Regions from separate parts of the Streptomyces sp. NPDC026538 genome, predicted to be linked through region 1. Evidence: riboswitches for the same ligand, from Rfam matches in the RefSeq annotation. Region 1 holds a riboswitch; the other holds the start of a gene.
What was found. A riboswitch is a leader RNA that binds a small molecule or an ion and turns the genes downstream of it on or off. The one in region 1 is predicted to bind cyclic di-AMP.
Positions count from the first base shown of each region.

Region 2: another riboswitch for cyclic di-AMP. It lies ahead of ACZ4N4_RS19905 (M23 family metallopeptidase); the one in region 1 lies ahead of ACZ4N4_RS20960 (C40 family peptidase).

Region 1 is NZ_JBVHQG010000005.1:112,235-118,156, forward strand. Features, by position in the region: gene ACZ4N4_RS20950 (hypothetical protein) at 1-119, shown strand, start outside; gene ACZ4N4_RS20955 (hypothetical protein) at 123-284, opposite strand; gene ACZ4N4_RS20960 (C40 family peptidase) at 363-1,523, opposite strand; cyclic di-AMP (ydaO/yuaA leader) riboswitch at 1,532-1,705, opposite strand; gene pcrA (DNA helicase PcrA) at 2,029-4,515, shown strand; gene ACZ4N4_RS20970 (M23 family metallopeptidase) at 4,641-5,922, opposite strand, start outside.
Region 2 is NZ_JBVHQG010000004.1:638,228-644,149, reverse strand. Features, by position in the region: gene ACZ4N4_RS19910 (alpha-galactosidase) at 1-1,269, shown strand, start outside; cyclic di-AMP (ydaO/yuaA leader) riboswitch at 1,578-1,737, shown strand; gene ACZ4N4_RS19905 (M23 family metallopeptidase) at 1,742-2,689, shown strand; gene ACZ4N4_RS19900 (SGNH/GDSL hydrolase family protein) at 2,929-3,714, shown strand; gene ACZ4N4_RS19895 (TetR/AcrR family transcriptional regulator) at 3,759-4,361, opposite strand; gene ACZ4N4_RS19890 (GNAT family N-acetyltransferase) at 4,371-4,922, opposite strand; gene ACZ4N4_RS19885 (helix-turn-helix domain-containing protein) at 4,921-5,523, shown strand; gene ACZ4N4_RS19880 (MFS transporter) at 5,520-5,922, shown strand, end outside.

The sequences.
Region 1 (5,922 bases):
TCGTGATCCTCGGGCTCGTCTACGTGAAGCGGGACGACGAGAAGGTGGAGAAGGGTGCCTTCGGCCTGGTGGGCCTGCTGACCATGGCGAACATCTTCATCGCCGTGCTGTGGACGTGACCCTCAGGAAGCCTTCGCGAGCGCGGCGCGGGTGACCGCCACCGCGCCGGCGGCCACCGCCGGCCAGGCCGCCACCGCGACCCGCACCCGCCCCGGCCACCTCGGCCAGGGGACGTGCACGGCGGCGGCCGCGACCGACAGCGTCGCCGCGGCCGTCATCCCCATCGGAAACACGGTCGCCCTCACCACACGCGCTCGGCGCACGCGCCATCGCAGCGCGCCCCCCTGGCACGCCGGCGCCCCTCAGGCCGGTCGCACCACGCTGTGGATGATCGACTCGCCGCCGTAGTAGATCGACTCCTCCCGGACGTACGCGCCGGGCTTCGGGGCGTGGATCATCATGCCGTCGCCGATGTAGATGCCGACGTGGCTGATGTCGTCGTAGAAGAAGACCAGGTCGCCGGGCTGGGCGTCGGCGAGGGAGACGGTGGTGCCGGCGTTCACCTGGTCGTACGTGGTGCGCGGCAGGGAGACGCCCGCGGCCTTCCAGGCGGCCTGGGAGAGGCCGGAGCAGTCGTAGGAGCCGGGGCCGGTGGCGCCCCAGACGTACGGCTTTCCGACCTGCGCACGGGCGAAGGCGATCGCCTTGGCGGCCTTCGTCCCGTAGGCGGAGTCGGACGAGGAGGAGGACGAAGAGGACGAAGAGGACGAAGAGGAGCCGCTGGAGGTCGACGTCGACGACGTGTCCTTCGCGGCCGCCGCCTGCTGCTTCGCGAGCTCCGCCGCCTTGCGTGCCGCTTCCGCCTGCTGCTTCTTCTCGATCTCCGCCAGCCGCGCCTTCTCCTGGGCGGTCAGCTGCGACAGCAGATCCCGCGCGGAGGCCAGCTTCGTCTGGACGGTGGTCTTGGCGGTCCTGAGGTCGTCCTGGGTCTCGGTGAGCGTCTCCAGGCTCTTGGCGGCCTCCTGCCGCTTCGCCATGGTCGCGGACTGCTGGGTGGCGTAGTCGTCGACCGCGTCCTTCTGGCGCGAGGTCAGCCGATTCATCAGCTGCGTCTGGTCGAAGTAGTCCTGCGGACTGTCCGCGAGCAGGAAGGTCGCCGTCTCGGGGGCGCTGGCCCCGGTCCGGTACTGGGCCGCGGCGAAGGAACCCAGTTCCTCACGCGCCTTGTTGAGCCGGTCCGTGCGCTCGGCGACGTCGTCGAGCAGGGTGTCGACCTGCTTGCGCTGCCTGCCGGTCTTCTCCTTGGCCGCGTTGTACTTCTCGGTCGCCGACTCGGCCTGTCGGTAGAGGGCGTCGACCTTCTTCTCGACCTCCTCCAGGCTGGGCTTGCCGTCCTCGGAGGGCGCGGCGTTGGCCGTCTGGGAGAGCAGCGCCACGGAGGTGAGGGCGGCGGTGGCCAGGGCGGGGGTGCGTATGCCTGCTACGCGCGTTGCGGACGGACGCGACTTGCGGTGCGACGCCAACGGGGGCGACTCCTTCCATGCTCCGCCTACCGAGTTAGCTGTCGGGTTCGGGCGGGTGGTTCGGAAGGGTTGCCCTACGGTCCGTTCCCCGGTGGGAAGGCGGGACCGATTCACCCCAAGGTTCGGTGTGGGTCCCCGGCTCCGGGCGCGCGGTGGCACCCTGGACTCGGCGGAGGCCGTGCGGCCCGGCGACGTTCGCCGGTGGGGGTCGTACGGCCTGCTCGGCACGGTAGCCAACTCGTGTGCTCTGTGTGAAGTTTGATGTGCGATATGCCCGATACATTTTCGTGACCTTGGCGTTGCGGCTCGGGTGCATCGGTTGATCGGGGATGGTATGCGGCCACTTGTCCGGTGCGGCCGGGTGGTCAGCACTCCCGGCAGACGGGGACACCCGTGCTCACGGTGTGTGATCGCTGACCGTGAGGGGCCGATTCTGGTGGGTGACCGGGGTGAGTTTCCGGGGTGGGGACCGGTTGTCGGTGGGGCGCCCTAGACTCGGAGAGCGATGAGCAGCCTCTTTGACGACAGCTTCCTGGCGAGCCTCCAGCCCCCGCGCGGCCACGAGGAGGGACCCCCGCCGCCGCCCGAGGACGAGCACGTACCGGAGCCGATTCCGGACGACCTGTTCGGCGGGCAGTTCGACGCGCCCCCGGACCGGGACGCCTACTACCGCGACGGCGCCGCCCGCCCGGCCCTGGACGCGGCCGCGCTCCTGGAGGGGCTGAACGAGAACCAGCGGGCGGCGGTCGTGCACGCAGGTTCCCCGCTGCTGATCGTGGCCGGCGCCGGATCCGGCAAGACGCGCGTGCTCACCCACCGCATCGCGCACCTGCTCGGCGCGCGGAACGTGCACCCGGGCCAGATCCTCGCGATCACCTTCACCAACAAGGCCGCGGGCGAGATGAAGGAGCGCGTCGAGCACCTCGTCGGCCCGCGCGCGAACGCGATGTGGGTGATGACCTTCCACAGCGCCTGCGTGCGGATTCTGCGCAGGGAGAGCAAGAAGCTCGGCTTCACCTCCTCCTTCTCGATCTACGACGCCGCGGACTCCAAGCGCCTGATGGCCCTGGTCTGCCGCGACCTGGACCTCGACCCCAAGCGCTTCCCGCCGAAGTCCTTCAGCGCCCAGGTCAGCAACCTCAAGAACGAGCTGGTCGACGAGGAGGACTTCGCCGCCCGGGCGAGCGACGGCTTCGAGAAGACCCTCGCCCAGGCCTACGCCATGTACCAGTCGCGGTTGCGTGAGGCGAACGCCCTCGACTTCGACGACCTGATCATGACGACGGTCAACCTGCTGCGCGCCTTCCCGGATGTCGCCGAGCACTACCGCCGCCGCTTCCGGCACGTCCTGGTCGACGAGTACCAGGACACCAACCACGCCCAGTACGCCCTCGTGCGCGAGCTGGTCGGCACCGGCGCGCACGAGGAGGACGTACCGCCGGGTGAGCAGGACCTCCCGCCCGCCGAACTGTGCGTGGTGGGCGACGCCGACCAGTCGATCTACGCCTTCCGGGGCGCGACGATCCGCAACATCCTCCAGTTCGAGGAGGACTACCCGAACGCGACGACGATCCTCCTGGAGCAGAACTACCGCTCCACACAGACGATCCTCTCCGCCGCCAACGCGGTCATCGAGCGCAACGAGTCCCGCCGCCCGAAGAACCTGTGGACCAACGCGGGCGCGGGCGCACAGATCACCGGCTATGTCGCCGACACCGAGCACGACGAGGCACAGTTCGTCGCCGACGAGATAGACCGTCTGACGGACGCGGGCGAGGCGAAGGCGGGCGATGTCGCCGTCTTCTACCGCACCAACGCGCAGTCCCGTGTCTTCGAGGAGATCTTCATCCGCGTCGGCCTGCCCTACAAGGTCGTCGGCGGTGTCCGCTTCTACGAGCGCAAGGAGGTCCGGGACGTCCTGGCCTACCTGCGGGTCCTCGCCAATCCCGAGGACTCCGTCCCGCTGCGCCGGATCCTCAACGTCCCCAAGCGCGGTATCGGCGACCGCGCGGAGGCGATGATCGACGCCCTCGCCCAGCGCGAGAAGATCAGCTTCCCGCAGGCGCTCCGGCGCGTCGACGAGGCGTACGGCATGGCCGCGCGGTCGACCAACGCGGTCAAGCGGTTCAACACGCTGATGGAGGACCTCCGTACGGTCGTGGAGTCCGGCGCCGGACCGGCCACCGTCCTGGAGGCGATCCTGGAACGCACCGGCTATCTCGCCGAGTTGCAGGCCTCCACCGACCCGCAGGACGAGACCCGGATCGAGAACCTCCAGGAACTCGCCTCCGTGGCGCTGGAGTTCGAGCAGGAGTCCGGGGCGGAGGAGGCGTCGGGCGGGCTGTCCGCCTTCCTGGAGCGGGTGGCGCTGGTCGCCGACTCCGACCAGATCCCCGACGAGGACGAGGACGGCTCCGGCGTCATCACCCTGATGACCCTGCACACCGCCAAGGGCCTCGAGTTCCCGGTGGTCTTCCTGACCGGCATGGAGGACGGCGTCTTCCCGCACATGCGCGCCCTCGGCCAGACCAAGGAGCTGGAGGAGGAGCGCCGCCTCGCGTACGTCGGCATCACGCGCGCGCGGGAGCGGCTGTATCTCACGCGGTCGGCGATGCGCAGCGCCTGGGGGCAGCCTTCGTACAACCCGCCCTCGCGCTTCCTGGAGGAGATCCCGGCCGGGTATCTGGAGTGGAAGCGGACCGGGGCGATGGCGCCGGTGTCCTCCGGGCCCGCGTCGGGCGTGGCGGCCTCGCTCTCCTCGACCCGTTCGCGCTCCTCGGCTTCCGGCGCGTCCGGCTTCGCCACCCGGCGGACCTCGGAGAAGCCGGTGGTCTCGCTGGCCGTCGGTGACCGGGTCACCCACGACCAGTTCGGCCTCGGTACGGTCGTCGGGGTGAAAGGCACGGGCGGCAACGCGGAGGCGACGATCGACTTCGGCGACACCAAGCCGAAGCGGCTGTTGCTGCGGTACGCGCCGGTGGAGAAGCTGTAGCCGCACGAGCGCTGTGAGGACAGAAGGCTGGGCCCCGCTGCCACGAGCGGGGCTCAGTGAGCGGGGCCTGCTGATCGGGCTCACTGATCAGTGCTTGCTGACCAGGTTCAGGTTCAGGACCAGGATCAGGTCGGGTCGAGTCCGTGGCTCCGCAGCCACGGCAGCGGGTCTATGGCGGCGCCCCCCGCCGGCCTGACCTCGAAGTGCAGATGCGGGCCGGTCGAGTTCCCGGAGTTCCCGGAGTACGCGATCGGATCCCCGGCCTTCACGGTCGTACCCGCGGCGACGCGGTACGACGAGAGGTGGCAGTACCAGGTCTCCGTGCCGTCCTTCGCCGTCACGATCATCATGTTGCCGTAGGCGCTGTTCCACTTGGTGGAGACGACGCCGTCGGTCGCGGCCATCACCGTCGTGCCGTAGGAGACGGGGAAGTCGATGCCGGTGTGGACGGACATCCAGTTCACGCCAGCCTGGCCGAAGTAGGCGCTGAGCCCCCGCTGCGTGACCGGGAGGACGTACTTGGGGCGCAGCCTCTCCTTGCGGGCCGCCTCCGCCGCCGCCTTCTTCTTCTCGGCCTCCTGCTGGGTCTTGAGGTCGATGCGTTCCTGGGTCCGGCTGGCCCGGTCCGCGAAGTCGTCGGCGCCCGCCGAGAGCGTCCTCAGCTGGGCGTCCAGCTTGCTGTTGGCGGCGGACGGTTTCACCGACTGCGCGTCCGAGGCGGAGGCGGTGGTGTCCTGGCCCTCGCCGCCGGTCAGGGTGCCGACGGAGGCGGCCGCGATTCCGGCGACCCCCATCACACAGGCCGAGGGCACGGCGACGGTCAGCAGCGCGGAGCGCTTGGGGGGCGTACGGCGACGGGAACGCGCCCCCGCACGGGCGCCGGCGCGTGTCGCGGCAGGAGCGGCCGGAGTGACCTCTTCCTGGTCCTCCAGCAGTGGCGTTACTGCCGGTAGCTCTCCGGTCGCGGTCAACTCCCCGGCGTCCGTGGGGTCTTCCGCGTACTCCTCGAACTCGTCGTAGGGGACCTGCTCGAAGGGAACCTGCTCGAACGTCTGGGTCGCCGAGTGCTCGAAGGACTCGGCGGACTGTGTCTCGTGCTCGTGCTCGTGTTCCGGCTCCGCGGGCTGCGCCGGGGTGCCGTCGGAGTTCCACTGCGTGGCGTCGTACGTGCCGGTGTCGAAGACCTGGGTGCCCCACTCCCACTGCTGGGTGGCGCCGGCCAGGTGCGACTGGTCGGGCTGGAGCCAGGCGTTCGCGTCCCAGTGGCCGCTGCCGTCGCCGACCGTGCCCTGTGTCGCCTGCGCGGTCTGCGCGGTGTGCGCGGTCTGCGACGGGATGGTCCACGCGGTGCTGTCGTAGGCGCCGGAGTCGTAGGCGGCGTGGTGCTGGGCCGCGTAGGGGTCGTAG
Region 2 (5,922 bases), on a different contig from region 1:
ACCGACGGCGGCTTCGGCGGGGCCAGCCGGGCCTGGCACGCCTACCAGCGGGCGTACGTCATCCCGGACGCCGACCGGGACCGGCCGGTGCTGTTCAACTCCTGGGAGGCCACCACCTTCGACATCTCCGAGGAGCAGCAGGCCACCCTCGCCCGCCGGGCCGCCGCGATCGGTGTCGAGCTGTTCGTGGTCGACGACGGCTGGTTCGGCAAGCGCACCAGCGACCGCGCGGGCCTCGGCGACTGGACGCCCAACCCGGACCGCTTCCCCAAGGGCCTGGGGCCCCTCGCCGACTACGTACACGCCCTGGGCATGCAGTTCGGCATCTGGGTCGAGCCCGAGATGGTCAACGCGGACAGCGACCTGTACCGCGCGCACCCCGACTGGGTGCAGTACCAGCAGGGAAGAAAGCGGACGGAACTGCGCAATCAGCTCGTCCTCAACCTCGCCCGCGCGGACGTCCAGGAGTACCTCTGGCGGCAGCTCGACACCCTGCTGTCCAGCGCCCCGATCGACTACGTCAAGTGGGACTTCAACCGCTGCTTCACCGACGCGGGCTGGCCCGGTGAGCCCTACCCGCAGCGTCTGTGGGTCGACCACGTGCGCGGGCTGTACGCCCTGCTCGACCGGATCCGGGCGGCCCACCCGAACGTCGCCATCGAGTCCTGCTCCGGCGGTGGCGGCCGGATCGACCTCGGCATCATGAGCCGCACCGACGAGGTGTGGACCTCCGACAACACCGACCCGCTGGACCGGCTCGCCATCCAGCACGGCTTCAGCCAGATCCACCCGGCCCGGGTGATGTCCGCCTGGGTCACCGACAGCCCGAACCACCAGCTCAACGGTCGGGTCAGCAGCCTGCGGTTCCGCTTCGTCAGCTCCATGGCCGGGGCGCTCGGCGTCGGCGGCGACCTCTCGCGGTGGACCGAGGACGAGCTGGCCGAGGCCGGCCGCTGGGTGGAGCTCTACAAGGACATCCGGCCCCTGGTGCAGCGCGGCGACCAGTTCCGGCTGCGGCCGCCGACCGGCGGACTCAGCGCGGTGCAGTACACGCTCGGCGACGAGACCGTGGTCCTCGCCTGGCTCCAGGCGCAGAGCTACGGCGAGCCGATCCCGGCGCTGCGGCTGCGGGGGCTCGACCCGGCCGCGTCGTACGAATGCCGCGAAACGGGCGAAGTGCATCGCGGTGCCGTCCTGCTGCACCACGGGCTGCGTACGGAGTTGCGCGGTGACCTGGATGCGACGGTTATCCGGCTGCGTCGCATCTGAGCCTTCTGTCCGAATTGGTGCCTTCATTACAACTCGGTCTGGAATAAGGGGACGTGGCGTGACGTGCGTGAGGAGCGTCATATTCGTGACCGTCCGTCGCGCGTCATGTTCACGTAATTCCCCTGCCTTTCAGGAGAATTGGAAAAGCGCGTAAGGTCGGAATTCACGGAGGGTGACCGGGAATTCCCGTAACGGATCAAGCGAAACTCGGACAGACGGAACTTGGTGCTTGTTTACGTGCGTCCTACTCGCTTACGTTCGCCACGCATCCGGACGGAACGCCTAATCCTGCCGCCGCCCGGAGTCCCCACACACACTCACCCGTGCCCGGCAGGAGCGGGGGACCCACCAGGTATACCGCCTGTTCCGGTTCCCGGGACGGCTAGGGGTGTAGCCACGTCTTCCCGCGTGGCCGGGCAGCTCCAGCCCGAACCCGACAGCTCACCTCGCAGGCGCCGGAGAGGAATGCGTCATGCCCGCGAAGGGTAAGCACCGCCGCCCCAAGTCCCAGCGTTTCACCCGCTCGATGGCAGTCGCCGGAACCGGTGGCGCCGCGCTGGCCCTGCCGCTCATGGGGGCCACCGGCGCCCACGCGGCCACCTCGCAGCCCGTTTCCGAAAAGACCACGCAGTCGCTTCCGACCGTCGAGAAGACCGTCGTCCAGGATTCCGGCACCGCGAATTCCACGCGCCGCGTCTACACGGTGGTGCCCGGCGACTACCTTTCGAAGATCGCCCGGGATCACCACCTCGACGGCGGCTGGCACCGGCTCTACGCCGACAACCGGCAGGCGGTCGGCGACAACCCCTCGCTGATCCACCCCGGTCTCCGGCTCACGCTCGGCGGCCGCCACGCCGCGACGACGCACACCCCGAGCCCGGACTCCTCCCCGTCGCAGACGCGGTCCCACGCGCAGTCCTCCGCCCCCTCCTCGTCGTCGTCCTCGAACGCGTCCTCGAACGCGGCCTCGAACGCGGCCTCGTCCGCGGACGCGTCGACGACGACCGCCTCCGGTTTCGCCCTCCCGGTGACCGGTGGCACCGTCGGCACCGGCTACCACGTGGCCGGCAGCATGTGGTCCAGCGGCTACCACACCGGCGTCGACTTCGTCGTCCCGACCGGTACCCCGGTCAAGGCGGTCGGCGCGGGCACGGTCGTCACGGCCGGCTGGGGCGGCGCCTACGGCAACCAGGTCGTCATCAGGCTCGCCGACGGCTACTACGCGCAGTACGGCCACCTGTCCGCGCTCTCCGTCTCGGTCGGCCAGACCGTGACCGCGGGCCAGCAGGTCGGCCTCTCCGGTGCCACCGGCAACGTCACCGGCCCGCACCTCCACTTCGAGATCCGGACCACCCCCGACTACGGCTCCGACATCGACCCGGTCGGCTACCTCCGCTCCAAGGGCCTCGCCGTCGGCTGACCCGGAACCCCCACCGATCTGACACGCACTGCGAAGGCCGGACCCCCGATCCCCGGGTCCGGCCTTCGGGCGATCGACGCTTCAACGCCGCTGTTCGGAGGCTTATTCCTGGCTTGGTCGAGTATTTAGGCGTGTCTTATGTCACCGTTCGTCAACCCCTTATTACGGTCGCGTAGGTCACAGTCGAAGGTGAATCATGGTCCGACGTGGCAGACGATTCGAAGAGTGACAATGCATCAGTGATCGGGTCGTACGTGGCGGTGGGGGACAGCTTCACCGAGGGCGTGGGCGACCCAGGCCCCGACGGGGCGTTCGTCGGCTGGGCGGACCGGTTCGCGGTACTGCTGTCGGACCGGCGGCCCGAGGGCGACTTCGAGTACACCAACCTCGCGGTGCGCGGGAAACTGCTCGACCAGATCGTGGCGGACCAGGTGCCGCAGGCCCTGGAACTCGCCCCGGACCTGGTCTCCTTCTCCGCCGGCGGCAACGACATCATCCGCCCCGGCACCGACCCCGACGAGGTGGCCGAGCGGTTCGAGCGGGCCGTGGCCCAACTGACCGAGGCCGTCGGCACGGTTCTGGTGACCACCGGGTTCGACACCCGGGGCGTGCCCGTCCTCAAGCATCTGCGCGGCAAGATCGCCACCTACAACGGCCATGTCCGGGCCGTCGCCGACCGGTACGGCTGCCCGGTTCTCGACCTGTGGTCCCTGAAGACCGTGCAGGACCGGCGGGCCTGGGACGGCGACCGGTTGCACCTGTCTCCCGAAGGGCACACGCGGGTGGCGCTGCGGGCCGGTCAGGCGCTCGGCGTCGAGGTGCCGGCCGACCCGGACCAGCCGTGGCCGCCGTTGCCGCCCCGCGGCACCCTGGAGGTCCGCCGCGACGACGTGCACTGGGCCCGTGAGTACCTGGTGCCGTGGATCGGACGGCGGCTGCGCGGCGAGTCGTCGGGCGACCACGTGACGGCCAAGGGGACGCTCTCCCCGGACGACATCAGGATGCGGATCGCTTCCGTGGCCTGAGGCCATGGGGGCGGGTGAGGGGCGGCATCCTTGCGGGCCGCCCCTCACTGTTCCTCGGGCAGCCCCAGTTCGCGCGCCAGCGCCTCGTCGACCCACTCCTGCGCCCGGGAGCGCGACAGGGCGCCCGGGTACGAGGTGAGCTGGACGGCGAGCCCGTCGAGGAGGGCGGTCAGCCGCAGTGCCGAGGCCGTGGGGTCGGGGCACCGGAACTCACCGGCGGCCACCCCTTCGGCGATGACCTCGGCGAGCGCCGCCTTCCACTGCTGGTCCAGCTCCTTGGTGACCTCTCGCAGGGCGGGTTCGCGCAACGCCACCGCCCAGCCCTCGATCCACAGCCGCCAGCCCTTGGCCTGCCCGGTCGGGGCGTACCAGCGCACCGCCGTCCGCAGCCGGCGCGACGCCGACGTGCGGCGGCCCAGCAGCTTGCGCAGATGCGCCAGGTCGTCCTCGGCGGCGTAGGCGAAGGCAGCGGCGACCAGCTTCTCCTTCGTCGAGAAGTGGTACAGCACCAGCGCGTTGCTCACGCCGAGGGACGAGGCGACATCGGCGATCCGTACCGCCGCCACACCCCGCGCCTCGATCTGCTCGATGGCGGCCCGCAGCAGTTCCTCCCGCCGCTCGGCCACGCTCAACCGCACTCTCGCCACGCGGTCACCCTAATCGGTCGCACCCCCGCGCGTGTTGCCGTCCCGGTCCAGCGGCAGCCGCATGAGCGTGAGGTCCAGCCGGCGGCCGAACTTGACGCCCACCTCCCGGACCGTGCCGGCATGCTCGAAGCCGAACCGCCGGTGCAGCCGGACCGACGCGGTGTTCTCCGCCTCGATGCCGGCGATCATGACGTGGTGGCCGGCCTCCCGCGCCGCGGCGATGAGCGCGCCCAGCAGTGCCGAGCCGATGCCGAGCCCGTGCCGGTCCTCCCGTACGTAGACGGAGTCCTCCACCGTGTGCCGGTAGCCGTCCAGCTCGCGCCACGGGCCGTACACCGCGAAGCCGGCCACCTCGCCCGCCACTTCGGCCACGAACGCCGAGCCGCGCGCCAGATGGGCGGCCAGCCAGGCCGCACCCTCGGCGGGGGCCTGCGTGGTCTCGGTCCACAGCGCCGTCGAATGCTCGACCGCGTGGTTGCGGATCGCGCGGACGGCCTCCGCGTCAGCGGGGCGGGCCGGGCGGATCCGCACCTCCCCATCTCTCTCGTATATTGGATTCATGTCCAACATAGTAGATCCGCCGACGGACTCCCTGGTGGCGGGGATCGCCGCCCGTGTCCGCACCGAGCGGGAGCGCCGCCGCTGGACCCTGGCGCAGCTCGCGGACGCCTCCGGTGTCTCCCCGGCGATGATCAGCCGGATCGAACGCGGCGAGAGCAGCCCCACCGCCGTCGTCCTCGGCAAGCTGTCCGCGGCGTTCCAGCTGAGCGTCGCCTCCCTGCTGGCCCTCGCCGAAGGCGCGCAGGACACCACGGCCGACACCGCGGGAGTGCGGCGCGGCGCCGCCGCGGCCGAGTGGCGCGACCCCGGCACCGGCTACCGGCGCCGCCAGATCACCGGACCGCGGTTCCCGGCGGAGATCGCCGAGATCCGCCTGCCCGCCGGGGCCCGGGTGCCCTATCCGGCGGCCGCCTTCGCCTTCGTACGACAACTCGTCTGGGTCCTCGACGGCCGACTGACCTTCCACGACGGCGACACGGTCCATGAACTCGACGCCGGCGACACCGTCGAACTCGGCCCGCCGGCCGAGCGCGTCTTCGCCAACACCGGCGACGCCGAGTGCCGCTACGCCGTCGTCCTCACCCGCGACACACAGCCGTGAACCCGCCCCTCTCCCGAGGGGGCACCTTCCTGCTGGCCGCCATAGCCGGCACGGCGATCGCGAACAACTACGCCGTCCAGCCCGCGCTCACCGCGGTCGCCGCCGACCTGGACGTGCCGCTCGCCACGATCGGCCTGGTGCCGACCGCCGCGCTCACCGGCTGCATGACCGGCTTCGCCCTGCTGCTCCCGCTCACCGATCGCCTGGCCCCCAACCGCCTGGTCACCGCACAGCTCACCGCCCTGGCCGCCGCCCTCGCCCTGGCCGCCGCCGCACCCGGTCCCGCCGTGCTCCTGACCGCGTACCTGTTCGTCGGCGCCGCCGCGAGCGTGGCGGCCCAGGCCGGAACCATCGCCGGCCGGCACGCCCGGCCCGGCCGCGCCGGATCCGGCGTCGCCC